4 regions of the Bradyrhizobium sp. CCBAU 21365 genome follow, and region 1 is predicted to be linked to each of the others. Evidence: predicted binding sites of a transcription regulator. Region 1 holds the regulator's gene; each other region holds the start of a gene.
The links. Region 1 encodes LexA, which represses DNA repair genes until DNA is damaged. Its sites were predicted from a motif close to TGTTCNNNNTGTGTTCNG; they were not measured.
Positions count from the first base shown of each region.

Region 2: a site for LexA is predicted at 2,159-2,176, ahead of XI02_RS15775 (ImuA family protein). Genes of this name have one in related genera too.
Region 3: a site for LexA is predicted at 2,531-2,548, ahead of XI02_RS03770 (ATP-dependent Clp protease adaptor ClpS). Genes of this name have one in related genera too.
Region 4: a site for LexA is predicted at 2,365-2,382, ahead of ruvC (crossover junction endodeoxyribonuclease RuvC). Genes of this name have one in related genera too.

Region 1 is NZ_CP030036.1:5,094,211-5,099,023, reverse strand. Features, by position in the region: gene XI02_RS23455 (ComEC/Rec2 family competence protein) at 1-940, shown strand, start outside; gene XI02_RS23450 (hypothetical protein) at 937-1,164, opposite strand; gene XI02_RS23445 (hypothetical protein) at 1,310-1,738, opposite strand; gene lexA (transcriptional repressor LexA) at 1,995-2,699, opposite strand; gene glp (gephyrin-like molybdotransferase Glp) at 2,943-4,154, opposite strand; gene XI02_RS23430 (HAD family phosphatase) at 4,157-4,807, opposite strand.
Region 2 is NZ_CP030036.1:3,458,507-3,463,319, reverse strand. Features, by position in the region: partial or broken gene XI02_RS15780 (DNA polymerase Y family protein) at 1-1,063, opposite strand, end outside; gene XI02_RS15775 (ImuA family protein) at 1,293-2,087, opposite strand; gene XI02_RS15770 (UdgX family uracil-DNA binding protein) at 2,343-3,791, shown strand; gene XI02_RS15765 (inorganic phosphate transporter) at 4,322-4,813, shown strand, end outside.
Region 3 is NZ_CP030036.1:829,902-834,714, reverse strand. Features, by position in the region: gene XI02_RS03775 (mechanosensitive ion channel family protein) at 1-2,262, opposite strand, end outside; gene XI02_RS03770 (ATP-dependent Clp protease adaptor ClpS) at 2,577-4,307, shown strand; gene XI02_RS03765 (tetratricopeptide repeat protein) at 4,315-4,813, opposite strand, start outside.
Region 4 is NZ_CP030036.1:1,564,943-1,569,755, forward strand. Features, by position in the region: gene XI02_RS07350 (methyl-accepting chemotaxis protein) at 1-1,234, opposite strand, end outside; gene XI02_RS07355 (YebC/PmpR family DNA-binding transcriptional regulator) at 1,447-2,193, shown strand; gene ruvC (crossover junction endodeoxyribonuclease RuvC) at 2,408-2,935, shown strand; gene ruvA (Holliday junction branch migration protein RuvA) at 2,932-3,549, shown strand; gene ruvB (Holliday junction branch migration DNA helicase RuvB) at 3,746-4,795, shown strand.

The DNA of each region.
Region 1 (4,813 bases):
GCTGATGCTGGCCTCGCTGGTGGCGGGGCTGGCGACGACGCCCTACGCCGCGTTCCACTTCCACCGCGTGACGCCCTACGGGCTGCTCGCCAACCTCGCGGCGATGCCTGTCGTGTCGGCGGTCGTGATGCCGGCCGGCCTGCTGGGCCTCGTCGCCATGCCGTTCGGCTTCGACGGCGTGTTCTGGGCGATCATGGGTCTTGGCATCGACTGGATGATCCTGGTGACGCAATGGGTCGCCGCACTCCCGGGCGCGGTCGGCCGCATGGCGGCGTTCGGGATCGGGCCGCTGATTGCAGCGAGTGCCGGCATCATCCTGCTCGGGCTGCTGCGTACGCCGCTGCGCTGGTCGGGCGCGGTTCTGCTGCTGGTGGCCTCGGTCTGGGCGCTCAGGGTGCCGCAGCCGGACGTGCTGGTCTCCGGCGACGGCCGCAACGTCGCGGTGCGCGGCGGTGACGGGCGGCTGCATTTGATGCACAGCGCCAAGGATGCGTTCCTGGTCAAGGAGTGGCTGGCGGCGGACGCCGACGCGCGGACCGCCACCGATGCGTCGCTCGGCGACGGCGTCTCCTGCGATGCCGGCGGCTGCGTGACCCAGGGACTAGGCGGCGCCTTCGTCGCGCTGGCGACCCGGCCGGAGGCGCTGGCGGACGACTGCGAGCGCGCAGGCTTGATCGTGACGGCGCGGGCGGCGCCGCGGGGCTGCACGGCGTCGGTGATCGATGCCGAGCGGCTGCGGCGCCACGGCGCGCTGGTACTGCGGCGGACCAGGGACGGCTACGCCGTCGATGCCGTCAAGCCCGGCGGGATCGACCGGCCGTGGTCGCCGGCGGTTCCCGGCGACGGCGAGAGCGAGACGACGCTGCGCGCAGCCGCCGCCGCACCGCGGCCTGCCGTGGATGCGACGCCGGCCGAGTCCGATCTGCAGGGCGATGACTAGCGGTGGTCCGGCGAGGGGGCGCTCGGCAGCTCGAACAGGCCGAGATGGTATTCGTCGGAGTCGGGGCCGGCGTCGGGCTTCTTGACGAGGGTGAAGGAAGCCTCGGGAAATTGCTCCCAGACTCTCAGGTCGTCGGCCGTCACCGTCAGCCAACCGAACCGGAACATGTAGCGGCCCGGTTCCGTGACGCGTCCAGCCTTTTGCCATGTGACCTTATCGACCACCGCGCACGTCCTCCGTGCCCGATGATGCGCCAAGGCGCCGGCTGACGCAAATTTCCTCGTGCGCCCCGGAAGCGGAAGTCCGGGGGCGCCCGAAATTGCTTAGGTCATCCGCCGCCGAACAGCCCATTCCGCGGCGACGATGCGCTCAACCCAAAAACAGCGTTGCAAATGCGGAGGGCCGCCGCTCCACCACCTTCGGCTTCTGCTCGACCGGCGGATGCAGCGCCGGCAATTGCAGCACGCTGACGCGCTGTCCCTCGACCAGCTGGGTCACCAGCACATGGCTGCCGTCGGGGAATTCCACCGCGTCATGATGCCGATCGGGCACGTCGGGCTCGACTTCGTTGAACACGCCGACGCGATAGTTCAGCGTCTTGGTCCAGATCCAGCGGCTGTCGTAGCGAACGTTCTCGGCGAAAGCGAGCTCGGTGCCCGGCAGCATGCAGACCGCGACAGTGGGATCGTTTTCCGAAGCAAAACCGCGGGTCGACGTGCCGCGGAACGTCGTCGTGATCAGCGTCTCTCCGACAATGGCGGGGCGCGATGCCACGGCGTGCAGACTATAGTCACACATCGGATGGCTCCTCATTTCGAGGTAGCGACCCGTGCCTCTCTTGAGGCATTGGGGCCTCTACCAGAGTGGACGATAGCGAACGAGCTTCCGCTCGTTTCTGGGCGATTGTACGACTGGTCCGAGACCGACCCCGATCACAAACACGCGACGCTGCGCGAGAGGTATCGGAGCGCATCGGGCAGGCCGTACGCTACGCTATCATGCAAGGAACGATCCGACGTGTTGCTCGTTCCCGGCCGCCGCAAGTATTTGCAATTCAGTATTTGCGATACAGGCCGATCAGCTTGCCCTGGATGCGGACCCGGTTCGGCGGCAGGATGCGCACTTCATAGGCGGTGTTGGCCGGCTCGAGCGCGATCGATGCGCCGCGGCGGCGGAAGCGCTTCAGGGTGGCTTCCTCCTCGTCGATCAGCGCCACCACGATGTCGCCGGTATTGGCGACGTCGTTGCGCTGGATCAGCGCCATGTCGCCGTCGAGGATGCCGGCATCGACCATCGAGTCGCCGCGCACCTCGAGCGCATAGTGCTCGCCGGCGCCGAGCATGTCGGGCGGCACGCTGATGGTGTGGCTGCGGGTCTGCAGCGCCTCGATCGGCGTACCGGCGGCGATCCGGCCCATCACGGGGACCGCGACCGGACGGTTGCCGTCGTCCTCGGCGATCGGCGGCGTGCTGGCGCGCCGGCCGAGGGTGCCTTCGATGACGCTGGGCGTGAAGCCGCGTCGGCCGTTGCCGCCGCCGGCCGAGAGTTCGGGCAGCTTGATGACCTCAATGGCGCGGGCGCGGTTCGGCAGGCGGCGGATGAAGCCGCGCTCCTCCAGCGCAGTGATCAGGCGGTGGATACCGGACTTCGAGCGCAGGTCGAGCGCATCCTTCATCTCGTCGAAGGAGGGCGGTACGCCGGCCTCTTTCAGACGTTCATTGATGAAACGCAGAAGTTCGTACTGTTTGCGCGTGAGCATCTCGAGTATTCCCCCGGTTGATAGCGGCGTTCGATTCCGAGACTCTTCTGGTGGGGCCTGCAGGCGGGGCCTGACCTCAGGAGCATGTGCTCGTTGCACTTGCTTCCACGCGGCTTCCCGATTGTAGACACCAGTACTCGAAACAAATCATGAACGGACACTATATGTTCGATATGTGTTCCGCAACCACTTAATTTCCGGTGAACGGATCAGGCAACGCACGATCGGCGGGGCGTGAAAACCCTATTCGGGCAGCGTCAGGATCTCGCATTCGCTGCCTTTGACGGCCGCCGCCGCAAACGGCGGACGCACGAGAAGTGCCCGTGCCGCAGCGAGATTCGCGAGCAGCGACGAATCCTGCTGCGTCACCGGCGTTGCGATCAGCTTGCCGTCCTCGCGCGCTTCGAGACGCGCCCGCAGATAGTCCTCGCGCTGGTCGTTGGCGGCGAGGTCGCGGCCGAGCAGGGCGCTCGCGCGGCGATGATGAATCACTTTCCGGCCGCTCAGCGCCCGAATCAACGGCACCAGGAACAGGAAGGCGCAGACATAGGACGACACCGGATTGCCGGGCAGGCCGATCACCCGCATCGCGCCGAGCCGGCCATGCATCATCGGCTTGCCGGGCCGCATCGCGATCCGCCAGAACGCCATCTCGACGCCCTCGGCCTCCAGCGACCGCTTGACGAGATCGTGGTCGCCGACCGAGGCGCCGCCTGTCGTAATCAGGACATCGGCGCCGGCCTCGCGTGCCCGGCGGATGCCGGCCGTGGTCGCCTCCACCGTGTCGGCGGCAACGCCGAGGTCGACGGTCTCGGCGCCTTCGGCGCGCGCCAGCGCCCGCAGCGCGTAGCCGTTGGAATAGACGATCTGGCCGGGACGGGGCCGCGAGCCCGGCATCACCAGTTCGTCGCCGGTCGCCAGCACCGCGACCTTCGGGCGGCGGCGCACCGCAAGTTCCGGATAGTTCATGGCGGCCGCCAGCGACAGCGCGCGGTCGGACAGGTGGCTGCCGCCGGCGAGCAGCACCTCGCCCGCACGGAAATCGACCCCGGCCTGGCGGATGTGCCGCCCGACGCTGGCGGCCTCCGTGATCGTGATGTGGTCGCCGTCGACGGCGGTGTCTTCCTGGATGATCACCGCGTCGGCGCCATTGGGGATCACGCCGCCGGTGAAGATCCGCACCGCCTCGCCGGCGCCGACCGTCCGCCCGAACGGCCGGCCGGCGGCGACTTCGCCGATCACCTTGAGCCGGGCCTTTAGATCAGCCGCATCGGCGGCGCGCACCGCATAGCCGTCCATCGCCGACATCGGCTGCGGCGGCTGGGTGCGCAGCGCCGCGAGGTCGTGCGCCAGCGTGCGGTGGTAGGCGGCATCGAGCGCGACCATCTCCTCTGGCAGCGGTTCGGCGCCGGCGAGGACGGCGGACAGGGCATCGGCAACCGGCATCAGGGCCACGCTCAGAGCTCCTCAATTCCTAATGTCCAAATACCAAGTGCGGTCAAAGCCCTTGCCACGTCATCCGTCGATGTCACGTGGATAGCATGAAGGCCGCGCGCCCGTGCACCTTCGATATTGGCGGCCAGGTCGTCGAAGAACAGGATCCGCGACGCCGGGACGCCGATGGCTTTTACCACATGATCATAGGCCTCGGCGTCGGGTTTGCGGAAGCCGATGCTCGAGGACAGGAAGACGTTGCGGAAATGGCTGAGCAGCTCGGCATGGGTGACCGAGAAGTGCGCGACATGGGCCGGATTGGTGTTGGAGAAGGCGTAGAGCGGCATCCGCTCGGCGGCCGCCGCGAGCAGCGGGGCGATGCCCGGCATCTCGCCGGTGAAGATCGCATTCCAGCCCTCGAGGAACTGGGCGTCCGTGATGTCGATGCCGAGAGTCCGGCGCAGGCTTTCGAAGAACGCCGCGTCGTCGATCCGGCCGATCTCGTGATGCTTGAAACTGTCGTCGACGACAAATCGCGTGGCGAGCTCGGCGGGCGCACAGCCGGCGTGCTGCGCCCAGTGCGCCATCACCTTGTCAAAGTCGATGTCGAGCACGACGCGGCCGATATCGAACAGCAGCACGTCGACGGAGTTGGGAGAGAGTCGCGAGGTCATTGCGTG
Region 2 (4,813 bases), 1.6 Mb from region 1:
TCTCCAGCGGCAGATGCACGACGACGCGTTTGCCGCCGATGCGCGCGGCGATGCGGTCGATCAGCGCCGAGAGCTCGTCATTGTCGTGTATGGTGGCGTCGAGATCGCGCTGCTGCTGCACCACGATCTCGGTACGCCCTGCGGCAAGGCGGATGAGATCGAAGCCGAAGCCGGGATCGAGCGGATCATTCAGCGCATCGAGCCGCTCGCGGAACAGGCGGTCGATCATCTCGGGCCGCGTCACCGGACGCCCGGTCTCGACCATGATCGCGCGCACCGCGCCGTCGGTGCGGAAGAAGCTCGCTTCCAGCTGCCGCGCGCCCTTGCCCTGCTTGTCCATCGCCGCAACCAGCATCTTGGCGAGGCTCGAGAGCGTCAGCGCGATCACGGTGTCGGTCGCGACCGGCTCGGGGAAACGCTTCTCGACGATGTAATCGGGCAGCGGCTTGCGCGGGCTGATCGGGGCATCGCCCTGCCCGAGCGCGTGGCCGAGCAAGGTGGTGAAGGCCGCACCGAACCGCGCCGAGATTTCATGCGGCGCGCGCGAGGCGACATCGGCGATGGTCTTCAAGCCGGCGCGGCGCAGGCCGGTGGTGACAGCGGCATCGGCACCGAGCGCCGACACCGGCAGCGGGCCGACCGCCGCCGCCTCCTCGCCATCGGCGGCAATCCTGCCCGAGGCGGTGCGCGTCAGCGTACGCGCCGCGATCGAGGTGCCGGCAATCGCCGCGCTGACGGCAAAGCCGCGTCGGCTCAGCGCCCCCGTCACGGTCTGCAGCAGCGCGCGCTCGCCGCCGAACAGATGCGCGCAGCCGGTGATGTCGAGAAACAGACCGTAGGGCAGATCGAGCGCCACCAGCGGCGTGAAGCGGTCGCACCAGTCGGCGATGTCGTTCAGCGTCTTCAGATCGGCGGCGGGATCGGCGTCATAGACCGTGAGCTCCGGACAGATCGCCCGCGCATTGGCGAGCGGCAGCCCGATCGACAGCCCGGCCCGCACCGCCGCCTCGTCGATCGCGTGCAGCAGGATCGCGTTGTGGTCTTTTGCAACGACGACGCTGGGGAGGCAGTTGCCTAACTCATTTGTAAGGGACGCTTTAGCGGATGGGTTCCCTCCCCCCTTGCGGGGTCCGAGGCGAGCGGAGCTCGCTCTCGAGGCTAGGGAGAGGGGTAAGCCGCATACGCCGGCGTCTGTGGTACCCTTCTCTCCAACTCTCCCCCGCAAGGGGGGAGAGGGCCCTGCCAATGTGCTCACCTCACATGAGGGGTCATCTGGCTCGCTTGCAACAAGCTCAGCTTGCGAGGCGATGTCCTGCGCGAGCTTGCGCTTGATGCGGTCGATGGGCAGGCGTGGCAGCCACAGGCTGAGGAAACGCCGACGGTTCACTGAATTGGCACTCATCACATTTCCATTCCATGATCCATCGCCCGACCGGGCCATGACGATTGCGCACGAGTTCGGCCTCGAAGCGCGGCGTGCCCCACACGCTCGCGGCATTGCCCGGCGGCGAATGCGCCGCGCGCACGATCCAGCGCGTCTCCGCGGTCGAGGGGATCGGAGTTGCCGCGATCCTCAGCACCAGCGCGGTGACGCCGGAGGCCTGCGCGGCCAGGGTCAGTTTGCGGCTGGCGACGAGATCGAGCTGGCGCGCCTGACCCCAGACCTCGAGCACGACCGCACCCAGCGCATCGCAGGCGAGCGCGTCGGCCGCGGTGCGCAGGCCGCTGTCGACATCGGCGGCGCGCACCGTGACCAAGAGGCGCGGATCGAGGCCGAGCTCGGCAAGCCCGCGCATCGACAGCGCGCCGTTTTCGCGATCGGAAAAATCCTGCCGCACCCAAACCAGCGGCTTGCGTGCCGACAGCCGTCCGGCGAGCCCTGCAATGAAGCCGGTCGCCGCGCCGCCTTGATGGCCGGCCGCGAACACCTCGTGCAATGCTGCCGGCGCAAGCCCGCCGCGCAACATCGCATCGGCGCCGGCATGGCCGAGCGCGATGCGGTTCGGCATCGCTGCATCCGATGGCGCCTCGATGCGCGCGATGCTGCCGCGCAGAGACGCAAGCATACCCATGCGTGCGCCGTTCATATGCGCCGCTCCTTCCAACCAAAATTTGAGGCCGTCACTGGTCTGAACAGAGAACCAGGGACTGGCTCATTTGTTCATGATATGTTCTAATATAAAGCTAACAGGACCCGCGGAGTCAATCGGATTGGTGAGCTCATCGATTCATGAGTGGAATCAATGGGATTCAGCAGCCGCCGAACCGGACGGGCCCTGGTCTTCCGCTGTGTCAGGCACGCAGGCCCCGAAATTGGCGGCGTGACGGAAACGGAGCAATCCATGCGCATCATCGTGCTCGACAACGACACCGATTTCGAGGGCTGGCGCAAGGCCGCGCGGCGATTGGCGCTGAACGATGTAAAGCCCGCGGAGATCATGTGGACCGTACGCAGCGACGACGAATTATCGTCGGCATCCTGCGTGAATGAATTGCCGGATACGCCGCAGGCGCGGTTCAATGTGTCGGCCAAATTCGTCGAGCTCGCCAAGGCCGCGATCCTGCATCGCAGTGACGAACGCTTCGCCCTGCTCTATCGCCTGCTGTGGCGGCTGCGCAGCCATCACGATCTGCTCAGTGCGACCGATGATCCCGATGTCGCCGAGGTCCACGCGATGGCGCGCGCGGTCTATGTCGATATCGACAGGATGCACGCGCATCTGCGCTTCCGCGAGATCGGCCGCGAGCGGACGGCGCATTACGTCGCCTGGTTCGAGCCGGAGCATCGCATCGTCGAGCTTGCCGCGCCGTTCTTCGCCGGCCGCTTCGCCGACATGCCGTGGTCGATCCTGACCCCCGACGTCTGCGCACATTGGGACGGGCACGCGATCTCGATCACGCCGGGCGTCGCCAAATCCGAAGTGCCGACCGAGGACCGGCTCGAAGAGGTCTGGCGACGTCACGACAACGGCCGCTTCAATCCCGCACGGCTGAAAGTGATGGAGATGCCGCAAGCCTATTGGAGGAACCTGCCCGAGGACTCGATCATTAAGCCTCTGATCGAAGACGCAATGCGCATGACCAGCGGCCCCTTCATCGCACGCAAGGCGGCCGAGCCGCAGAAGCGGCAGGATACGCCGATGCCCCGCAAGCAAGCTCAAGGCAAGCAAGTTCAAGACAGGCAAGCTCACGACACGATCGCGGCCTTGCGCGACGAGGCCGCCGATTGCCGCGCCTGCCCGCTGTGGAAAGACGCAACCCAGACCGTGTTCGGCGAGGGACCGCAGAGCGCAACGCTGATGCTGGTCGGCGAGCAGCCCGGTGACAAGGAAGATCTCGCAGGCCACCCCTTCGTCGGACCGGCCGGCCAGATGCTCGATCGCGCGCTGCAGGAAGCCGGCATCGATCGTCGCAAGGTCTATGTCACCAATGCAGTGAAGCACTTCAAATTCGTGCCGCGCGGCAAGATCCGGCTGCACCAGAAGCCGAGCACACCAGAGATCCGCGCCTGCCGCCAGTGGTACGAGCGCGAGCTCGCCACCATCAAGCCGGACCTCGTGATGGCACTCGGCGCCACCGCGGCGCAGAGCGTGCTCGGCAAGATCACGCCGATCAACAAGAACCGCGGCCATCTGATCGACCACGACGGAACCAAGGTGCTCGTCACCGTGCACCCGTCCTATCTGTTGCGGCTGCCGGATGAAAAAGCCAAGGCGCTGGAATATCAGCGCTTTGTCGACGACCTGAAAATCGCCGCACATCAATTGCGCAGATCAGCCGATGCGGCTTGAGTTCCGCAAAACCAGCGGAACCGGAGGAACCACATCGCAACGAGAAATTGTTCTAAACGCAGACAAATACCTACAACCTTTAATTGATCCGTGGTAGGGTAGCATGTTCCGCAGGTATCGGGCGTCATGTTCACGCCATGACGTACCCTGAGGCGGGCGCGCTGCGCGGTTTGCTAGCCCCGATCGTGCGGCGCGCCACCTCATCTCGCAATCCTCCCCCTCATTCGCGATCCTCCCACTCGCACGCGCGCCGAATTCTCCGGCTGCCGGCCCCGCCGGATGCCGGTGTGGTTATCCGCACATTGTCTCGTCCTGCGAAACGCAGGCTGCAGCATCCCGTCGTGATCGGCGATCCGTAGTTGCTGGAGGTTGCCACGAGGCCGCGAAGCCACGTGCGCGTTCAATGCGTTGCACGAAAATTCGGTTCGATGTCCACCGTCACCGCAAGCCGGCTCATCCCGCGGGGCCGGATTTCAATTGCTTGTCATATGCATCGATCAAAATCGGGAGCATTGGGACAGGAGTTTACCATGAGCGATATGGCGTTACCCGGCTCGATCGAGCCCGCCCTAAAGAAGGGTCCGGACCTCGACAAGGGCTTTCATCCTCTCACCGGGGTTATCTATTTGGGCGTGGTCGCGGCCGCGCTGCTGTTCGTTGCCTACAGCATCTATGCCGATGTCGACGCCACCGGCACGCGCATCACCTCGTTCCTGCCGTATATCCTGCTGTTCGTCGCGCTGCTGATCGCGCTCGGCTTCGAATTCGTCAACGGCTTCCATGACACCGCGAACGCGGTCGCCACCGTGATCTACACCCGCTCGCTGCCGGCGCATGTCGCCGTGGTGTGGTCGGGCATGTTCAACCTGATCGGCGTGCTGCTCTCCAGCGGCGCCGTCGCGTTCGGCATCGTCTCGCTGCTTCCGGTCGAGCTGATCCTGCAGGTCGGCAGCAGTGCCGGCTTTGCCATGGTGTTCGCGCTCTTGATCGCCGCCATCATCTGGAATCTCGGCACCTGGTGG
Region 3 (4,813 bases), 4.3 Mb from region 1:
CGAGGCGATCTCGATGCCCTCCTCCTGGAAGCGCCGCTTCATGCGGCGGTTGAACTCGCGCTGCACCGACCAGCGGCCGCTATCGGTGCAGCGGATCTGGCCGACGATGGTCACGACCGAGCCGTCGACCTTGTCGACGCCCCACAATTCGAGGTCGCCTCGAATGAACGCGCGATACGCCGTCTCCTGGCGCATTTGGGCGACGATGTCCTTCAGCACCTCGCCGGCGCGGTCGGTGTCCTCCTTGTAGGAGACGTTGACGCTGACCGCGGCGTTGCCGGCACCGCGACTGGAGTTGGTGATCGTCGTCACCGCGCTGAACGGCACCACATGCACCGAACCGTCGCCGGCGCGCAGCCGCATGGTACGGATCGAGACGTTCTCGACCACGCCCGAGAGGCCCGACACCGTGACGTTGTCGCCGACCTGCACGGTGTTCTCGATCAGGAGGAACAGCCCGGTGATGAGGTCCTGCACCAGCTTCTGCGAACCGAAGCCGATCGCGATGCCGACGATGCCGGCGCCGGCGAGCAGCGGCGCGACATTGACGCCGATCTCGCTGAGCGCGGTGAGGCCGACCACCGCGACGATCATGCAGAACAGCGCGGTGCGCAGCATCGGCTGGAAGGTGCGCAGGCGCGCGGCGCGGGCGTAATGCCCCTCGCGCGACAGGGTGTCGATCTGCCGGTCCATCAGCGCATTGGCGACCTCCCAGATCACGGCCGCGGCCAGCGCGGCAATCCCGATCGTCACCAGCGCCGAGATCAGGCGAGATCCGATCTGGCCGCCATAGAACCAGACGATGGCGTCGACGCCCCAGACCTCGAGCAACGCGACGAAGCCAATGAAGGCGATCACCGCCGTGACCACCTTGCGCAGCAGCGGCAGATAGCGGTTGGCGCGGGCCTCGAGCCCCGGGAAGCGCTGGATCAGCTCCGGGCTGATGCGGAAGCCGCGATCGATCAGGCTCAGCACCACCATGGTGACGAGGCGGGTCACCAGCAGCACCGCAATGGTGCCGACGAAATATTGCAGCAGCAGCGAATAGCCGTTGCGGATGTTGAGCGCCCACACCGCCCACAGCGCGAGGTCGAGCGCAATCGCCAGCACATGCCAGAGCGCCGCGAGACGGTTGCGCGTTCGCGCCGCAAGCCCGGTGCGATCGGCCGGCGCGCGGATGACGTCGGCGACCTGGCGGCGGCACTGCAGGATGATGACGACGACGAAAAGATGCACCACCAGCATCACGAGCCGGATCAGCGCGGCATAGCCGGCGCGATGCAGCCCGAGCAGCAGCGCGACATTGGCAAAGGCGATGCCCGAGACGCCGACGGCGACGATACGCCGGGCCCAGATCTCGATATAGGCCGCGGTCTCGGCACGGACGCGGAACAGGCCGAACGGCCCTGCCAGCGCGCGCACCGCGCAGATCAAGACGCGCGAGAACACATAGGCGTTGACGACGGCCAGGATCACGAGCCGCGTGGTCGATTGATCGCCGATCTCGGTGCCGAGCAGCGCGGTGGCGATGCCGCCGAACACGACAACCGGCAGCAATTCGAGCAGCAGGCGGCCGAGCACGAAGGGCAGCCGGACCAGCGACTGCCAGGCCCGCGCCAGGCTGAGCCGGCGCCGCTGCAACTCGGGCGCCGGCGTGACGTCGGCAACCGACGACGGCGGATCGACGCTGGCGAGCGTCTGCACCGGTACGCGTGCGGTCTGCGGCAGCCGCGCTTCCAGGAACGCGACCGGCCGCTTGATCAGGCGGAACACCACCCATTCGGCGGCCAGCGCGCAGCCGAACACCAGCGCCAGCTTCCAGGCGATATCGATCAAGAGGCCATAGGCGACCGGATCGTTGGCGGTGCGCACGAACCAGTAATAGAACGCCGGGAAATGCGTCAGCGTGCGCGCGACGTCGGCGACCTCGCGCGACATCTCGCCGACCTGCTCGGACACCATCAGCAACAGCTGTGCGCCGAGGCTGTCGGCGGTGAGCGGGATCGGCGAATGCTGCTCCGGCGCCGGCTCCGCGGCAGCCGCCTGCGGCGAGGCATTGGCGATGGCGCGCAGCGTGTTGATGATCTCGCCGCGCTTCTTGTCGTCCTGCAGCGTGTCGAGCGCGCGCTTGGCCTGCTCGGGCGTCAGCGCGTCGCTGGTAACGGGTTGCGGCGGCGCCGGCTTGGCGGCCGGCTGCGCGAACGCGGGAGAAACGAACAGGGTGACGACGAGAAGCAGCGCAAGGCGAAGTTTGTGCGACACGAGGGCCTCATAAAATAACTGCGCGACCGCAAACCCTTGGGAGGAATCTGCTCTCGCGCTCGCGCCATGTCGGATACTCCTTTTCGCCCCGATGGTGTGTCGGAAGTTTGCCGTTGTGACGGCCATCTCTTGGCATTTGCCGCAACACAATCGTCACAGGCGTTGAGCCGCGTTTACGCTTCCAGTGCGCGTTCCCGGCCGATCGGCTCACTACACGTCAGGGGTGAGGCCGCAGAATCTTTCGCTTGACGCGCAGGAGCGGCCGTGATGTTCTTACTTTGTTCTTTTGTTCCCAATTGCGTTTCGGGGGTCTCATGCACGACGTGTTTAGCGACGACGGTCCGGTGCGGCTCTTCATTCACGACGACGATGAAACCCCGCTGGAATTCGTCCAGGATTTGTTGCGCACGGTGTTCGGGAAATCCGAGCAGGAAGCCATCGCATCCGCTGCCTCGATCGAGGCCAAGGGCGCCATTCCGTGCGGCCCCTATCCGGGACCGGTCGCGCGGGCAATCTTCAACTCGGCGAAGTGGCTGATCCGCTCCAACGGCCAGCCATTGATGATCACCACCGAATCCGCCGACGCCAGCCGCCCCTGCGATCTCTGCGAAGCCCCGAGGGCTGTGACGGAAATTCTGATCCCCGGTACGACTGCGTCGCTGTGCAGCGACTGCCTGCTCGCTGCACGCCGCAGCTCGGAAGAATTGCCGGGCGAGACGTTTCGGTCCGCTTACGTTGCGCTCGACTGGCATTTCGCCGGCGTTCCGCGCAACCTGATCGTGACACGGGCGCGACAGTTTCCGGGCCACATGCGCGCCGACGTTCAGGTCGCGATCGACAAGCTGTTCACCGATCCAATCCATTTCTTCGGCATCCATGAAGAATATCGCTACGAGACGCTCGACTTCGCGGCGCTGATGAAGGCCGGCCGCAATGCACCGGCGATCGCGCCGCCGCAATATCGCGACGTCGATATCGGCGAGGCCGAGCCGGTGAAATGCCTCGCCAATGGACTATGGCTGTGCCGAACCGGCGAACTGCGCTACGCCGTGCTGCTGACGTTCCATCGCGAATATAATCACGAGCCGTCGCTGCGAATCGAGCTGGCGTTGCCCGCCGGCGCGACCGGCAATGCTTTCGTGCAGCGCACTTTCGCCGAGTTGGAGGCCGCCGTGCATGCGGCGCGATCCTATCGCGGCAAGATCCTGTCGCTGGAGGATGGCGCCAATTATCGCGGACGTTCGCGTGGACTGACCGTGCATCGCCTGCCGACGGTCGCCCGCGATGACGTAATTCTGCCGGACCGGACGCTGCGGCTGCTCGACCGCAACGTGCTCGGTTTTGTCGAAAGCCGCGATCTGCTGCGCGGGCTCGGCCAGTCGACCCGCAAAGGCATCCTGCTCTACGGCCCGCCCGGCACCGGCAAGACCCACGCCATTCGCTATCTCGCCACCAACCTGCCGGATCACACCACGCTGATCATCACCGCCGAGCAGGTCGGGCTGCTCGGCGCCTATATGAACCTCGCGCGGCTGCTGCAGCCCACCATGGTCGTGATCGAGGACGTCGATCTGATCGCACGCGACCGCGAGGACATGGGCGGACCGTGCGAGGAATCCCTGCTCAACAAGCTGCTTAACGAGATGGACGGCCTGAAGGAGGATTGCGACATCCTGTTCGTGCTGACCTCCAACCGTCCCGAAGAGCTCGAGAGCGCGCTGGCCGGCCGGCCCGGCCGCATTGACCAGGCGATCGAGGTGCCGCTGCCCGACGAGACCGGACGCAGCAAGCTGATCCGGCTGTACGGCAAGGGCCTGCCGCTGGAGCAGCCGATCGTCGACGAAGCGGTGCAGCGCACCGCCGGCGTCAGCGCCGCCTTCATCAAGGAGCTGATGCGCCGCATCGCGCAGGCCAGCATCGCCCGCGAGGGAGGCCAGGATGTCACCGCTGACGACATCGACGGGGCGCTGAACGAGATGCTGTTCGACGGCGGCCGGCTCAACGTGAAGCTGCTCGGCGGCGCGCAGGGGATGAGTGCGGGGTGATGGCCGATCACTTCGCCGCTGCCGGCAGTAGCAGCGCGGGCTCGCCGGCCGAGGCACGCGCGAGTTCGTCCGATATCCGCGTCAGCACGCGGTCCCAGGCCTGCGGCTTGTCCTGGCGGAACAGCCGCATGGTCGGATACCAGGGCGTGTCGGCGCGGTCGCGCAGCCAGCGCCAGTCGAGCGCATAGGGACACAGCATCCAGACCGGGCGGCCGAGTGCGCCGGCGAGATGCGCCACCGAGGTGTCGACGGCGATGACGAGATCGAGTGCACAGACGGCCGCCGCGGTGTCGGCGAAGTCGCCGAGCATCGGCGCGAGGTCGACGATGCCGGCACCAAGGCCCCGCAGCACGGGAGCATCGTCCGGCCGCGGCTCCTTCTGCAGGCTGTAGAGCTGCACGCCTGATGTGACCAGCCGCGGCAGCACGGCGTCCGCCGGCAGCGAGCGCTGGCGGTCGCCCTTGTGCCTGGGATTGCCGGCCCAGACCGCGCCGACCTTCAGCGCG
Region 4 (4,813 bases), 3.5 Mb from region 1:
ACATCCGGTCTTCGATTTTTTCGCGCAGCTCGGCGGTTGCCGCCTCGAAGCGGGCCTGGCTGCCCGCCTTGGAGCGCTCGCCGATCCGGATCCGGCACGCGCCGATCTCCTGCAATGTCGCGTTCAGGGTCTCCTGCGCCGGCAGCTTCTCGGCATCGGGTCCGCCGATCAGGATGCCGTCCATCGCGATCTCGTAGACCGGCGCCGTGACGATGCCGCGCGCGGTCGTGATCTCGATCTTGAGGCTGCAGGGCAGGCGCTCGTTCTTGCGCGGATCGCCGCCCTCGTCCTGGCGCAGCAGCACCGCGCAACGCGCTTTCAGCTTCTGGGCGAAGGCGGTCACCGCCTTGCCGGCCTTGGCGACATTGTCGCCATGCGCGGCGGCTTCGCGCGTTGCCGAATCGATCTCGCCGGCGCTGGTGCCGACCGAGACGATGAAGTGCGATGCGGAGGCGGCGTTCTGGCCCATCTCGCCGGTGATTTCGTTCTGCTCGGCGACCGCGCCGTTGACGTTCTCGAACACCGGGCGGATCTTTTCGATCGCCTGCGAGATGCGGTGCACCGCGTCCGCCGATCCGGTGGCGTCCTTCTGCAACGCCTCGATCTTCCGCGTGATCTCCTCGGTCGCGCTCTGGGTCTGCACCGCCAGCGCCTTGACCTCGGTTGCGACCACCGCAAAGCCCTTGCCGGCGGCTCCGGCGCGCGCCGCCTCGATCGTCGAGTTGAGCGCGAGCAGCGTGGTCTGCCGCGCGATCTGCGCGATCAGATTGACGACGTTGCCGATCGCGGCTGAAGACTCGCGCAGGCGATCGACATTGGCGGTTGCCTCGCGCGCCGCGGCCGCGGCGTCGTCGGCGAGCTGGCTCGCGCTGCGCACCTGCGCCCCGATGCCCTCGGCGGAGTGGGTGAAGCGGTCGGCGGCTTGCGAGAACGTCGTCGCGGTGCCCTGCGCATCGCTGCTGCGGCCGGTCAGCGCGTCGGTGCGGGCGCGGATGGTCGCGAGCTTGGCTGCCGTCGCCTCGGCGCCGTCGGCAACCGAGCTCGCGGCGCGTTCGAGCTGGCGGATCATCGCGCCGAGCTCGAGTTCCAGCAATTCCAGGATCTCCTTGGACGAATCCTTGGCCGAATCAGTCTCGGTCGAGACGTCAGGGGCGGCGGCCGCGGTTGGAACCTGCGGCGCGACGGCCGGCGCAGCCGGCTCCGGCACTTGCTTTCGAAACAGACCGAACGCCATGTGGGCTCTTTGGGGGCTCTGGAAAGTTGCGGCGGGACGGGCGATCCTCGCACCCGGGCATGAAGTCATGGTTAACAAGTGCCTCATATTCCGGCTTGCGGTAGTATTCCTCCGCCGGAGGGCCTCGCCGATCCTTTGATTTTGACCGTGAGGGGCCTATAAGGCCGCGTTTTCCATCCCTGTTCAGACCCTAAGCTCCGAAGAGACGTCGCATGGCCGGCCATTCCCAATTCAAGAACATCATGCACCGCAAGGGCCGGCAGGATGCCCAGAAGTCGAAGCTTTTCGGCAAGCTGGCCCGCGAAATCACCGTGGCGGCCAAGCTCGGCACCCCGGACCCGGCGATGAATCCGCGGCTGCGCGCCGCCGTGGTCGCGGCCCGCGCCGAGAACATGCCCAAGGACAATATCGACCGCGCCATCAAGAAGGCGGCGGGCAATGAGGGCGAGAACTACGACGAGATCCGCTACGAGGGCTATGGCCCCGGCGGCGTCGCCGTGATCGTCGAGGCGCTGACCGACAACCGCAACCGCGCCGCCTCCGACATCCGCTCCTTCTTCACCAAATCCGGCGGCAATCTCGGCGAAACCGGCTCGGTCGCCTTCATGTTCGACCGCACCGGCATCATCGAATACGACGCCAAGGTCGCCTCCGACGACGCGATGCTGGACGCCGCGATCGAGGCCGGCGCCGACGACGTGGTCTCCAGCGAAGGCGGCCACGAGGTCTACGCCTCGCAGGACACCTTCCGCGAAGTGGCCAAAGCGCTGGAAGCGAAGTTCGGCGAGCCGCGCAAGGCGGCGCTGACCTGGAAGCCGCAGAACACCGTCGCGGTCGACGACGAGACCGGCGAAAAGCTGCTGAAGCTGATGGACCTGCTCAACGAGCACGACGACGTGCAGAACGTGTTCGCCAATTTCGAGGTGTCCGACGCTCTGATCGCGAAGATGGGCGGCTAGTCGCTTGCACTGCCGTCGTGTCCGGCTGGACCGGGCGACCCAGTATTCCGGAGACCTGCATTCGATCCGAGAAGCCGCGGCGTACTGGATCCCCGCTCCCGTGCGCAATTGCGCACTAGGCGGGGATGACGAGTGGGCCCAGTACAACGACCGCGGCAGGGGATGAGGCTCTGTTTGTGTTTCGTTCTCCCGGCGCAGGCGGTATCACTAGCCCATGACATCCCAGCCGATTCGCTCTCCCGTCCGTATCATCGGTATCGATCCGGGTCTCCGCCGCACCGGCTGGGGCGTGATCGAGACTGAAGGCAACCGTCTGGTCTACGTCGCCTGCGGTTCGGTCGAGCCGCCGGACAATCTGCCGCTGGCGAGCCGGCTGCTCGCGATCCATGAGGGGCTCGCCGCTGTGCTCGGCGACTACAAGCCTGCGGAGGCGGCGGTCGAGCAGACCTTCGTCAACAAGGACGGCGTGGCCACCCTGAAGCTCGGCCAGGCGCGCGGCGTCGCCATGCTGGCGCCCGCAATGTTCGGTATCTCGGTCGCCGAATACGCGCCGAACCAGGTCAAGAAGACCGTGGTCGGCGCCGGCCATGCCGAGAAGAACCAGATCCAGGTGATGCTGAAGATCCTGCTGCCGAAAGCCGAGCCGCCGTCCGCCGACGCCGCGGACGCGCTCGCGGTCGCGATCACCCACGCGCATCACCGCCAGAGCACGGCGCTGCGGCTCAGGGTCGCGAACCTATGATCGGCAAGCTGAAGGGCCTGATCGATTCCTATGGCGAGGATTACGTGATCCTCGACGTCGGCGGCGTCGGTTACCAGGTGCATTGCGCTGGTCGCACGTTGCAGGCGCTGCCGTCGCCGGGCGGCGCCGCCGTGCTCTCGATCGAGACCTATGTCCGCGAGGATCAGATCAAACTGTTCGGCTTCCGCTCGGATCATGAGCGCGAATGGTTTCGCCTGCTGCAGACCGTGCAGGGGGTCGGCGCCAAGGTCGCGCTCGCGGTGCTCGGCACGCTGCCGCCGACCGATCTCGCCAACGCCATCGCGCTGCGCGACAAGGCGGCGGTGGCGCGCACGCCGGGGGTCGGGCCGAAGGTCGCCGAGCGCATCGTCAGCGAATTGAAGGACAAGGCGCCGGGCTTTGCCGATGTCGATCCCGCGGTGGTGCACCTTTCGGGCGCGATAGACAACAACCGCGCGCCGCGCCCGGTCACCGACGCCATCTCGGCGCTGGTCAATCTCGGCTACGGCCAGCCGCAGGCCGCCGCCGCCATCGCCGCCGCCTCGCGCAGCGCCGGTGAGAAGGCCGAGACTGCGCAGCTGATCCGGCTGGGCCTGAGGGAATTGTCGAAGTGAGTTGTGCATTGGAGCGCCTCTTTTCTTCACCTCGCCCCGCTTGCGGGGAGAGGTCGGATCGCATCGCAGATGCGATCCGGGTGAGGGGGTACGGGTGTCGACGCACATCGCGCTCGCGGAGGGAGCCCCTCACCCCAACCCTCTCCCCGCAAGAGCGGGGAGAGGGAGAACAATCATCTCGTGTTAGTCTCGCATCATGAACACGCCCTCGCGCATGGTCTCGCCTGAACGCCGCTCCGATGATGTCGGCGACACCGCGCTGCGGCCGCAGTCGCTGACGGAGTTCGTCGGCCAGGCCCAGGCGCGCAAGAATCTCTCGATCTTCATCGAGGCCGCGAAGAAGCGCGGCGAGGCGCTCGATCACGTGCTGTTCGTCGGTCCCCCCGGCCTCGGCAAGACCACACTGGCGCAGATCGTCGCGCGCGAGCTCGGCGTCGGCTTTCGTGCCACCTCCGGCCCTGTCATCGCCAAGGCCGGCGATCTCGCGGCGCTGCTGACCAATCTCGAAGAGCGCGATGTGCTGTTCATCGACGAGATCCATCGCCTCAGCCCGGCGGTCGAGGAAGTGCTCTATCCCGCGATGGAGGATTTCCAGCTCGACCTGATCATCGGCGAAGGTCCGGCGGCGCGCTCGGTCAAGATCGAGCTGTCGAAGTTCACGCTGGTCGGCGCGACGACGCGCGCAGGCCTGCTCACCAATCCGTTGCGCGACCGCTTCGGCATTCCGATCCGGCTCAACTTCTACACCGAGGAAGAGCTCGAGAAGATCGTCACCCGCGGCGCCCGCGTGCTCAATATCGGCATGAGCCCGGATGGCGCCAACGAGATCGCGCGCCGCGCCCGCGGCACGCCGCGCATCGCCGGCCGCCTGCTGCGCCGGGTGCGCGACTTTGCCTCCGCGGCGGACGCCGATTCCGTCGACCGCGGCATCGCCGACCGGGCGCTGAGCGCGCTCGAGGTCGACAGCGCCGGGCTCGATGCGATGGACCGGCGCTATCTCACCACGATCGCCTTGAACTACGGCGGCGGGCCGGTCGGCGTCGAGACCATGGCAGCGGCGCTGTCGGAGCCGCGCGATGCGATCGAGGACATCATCGAGCCCTATCTGATCCAGTGCGGCTATCTGCAGCGCACCCCGCGTGGCCGGCTCCTGACCTCGCATGCCTTCCGCCATCTCGGCCTCGCCGAGCCAAACCGCGACCCCTCGCAGTTCGGCCTGTTCGGCGGCAACGGCGACGAGGACTGACGCATGATCCGGAAGAGC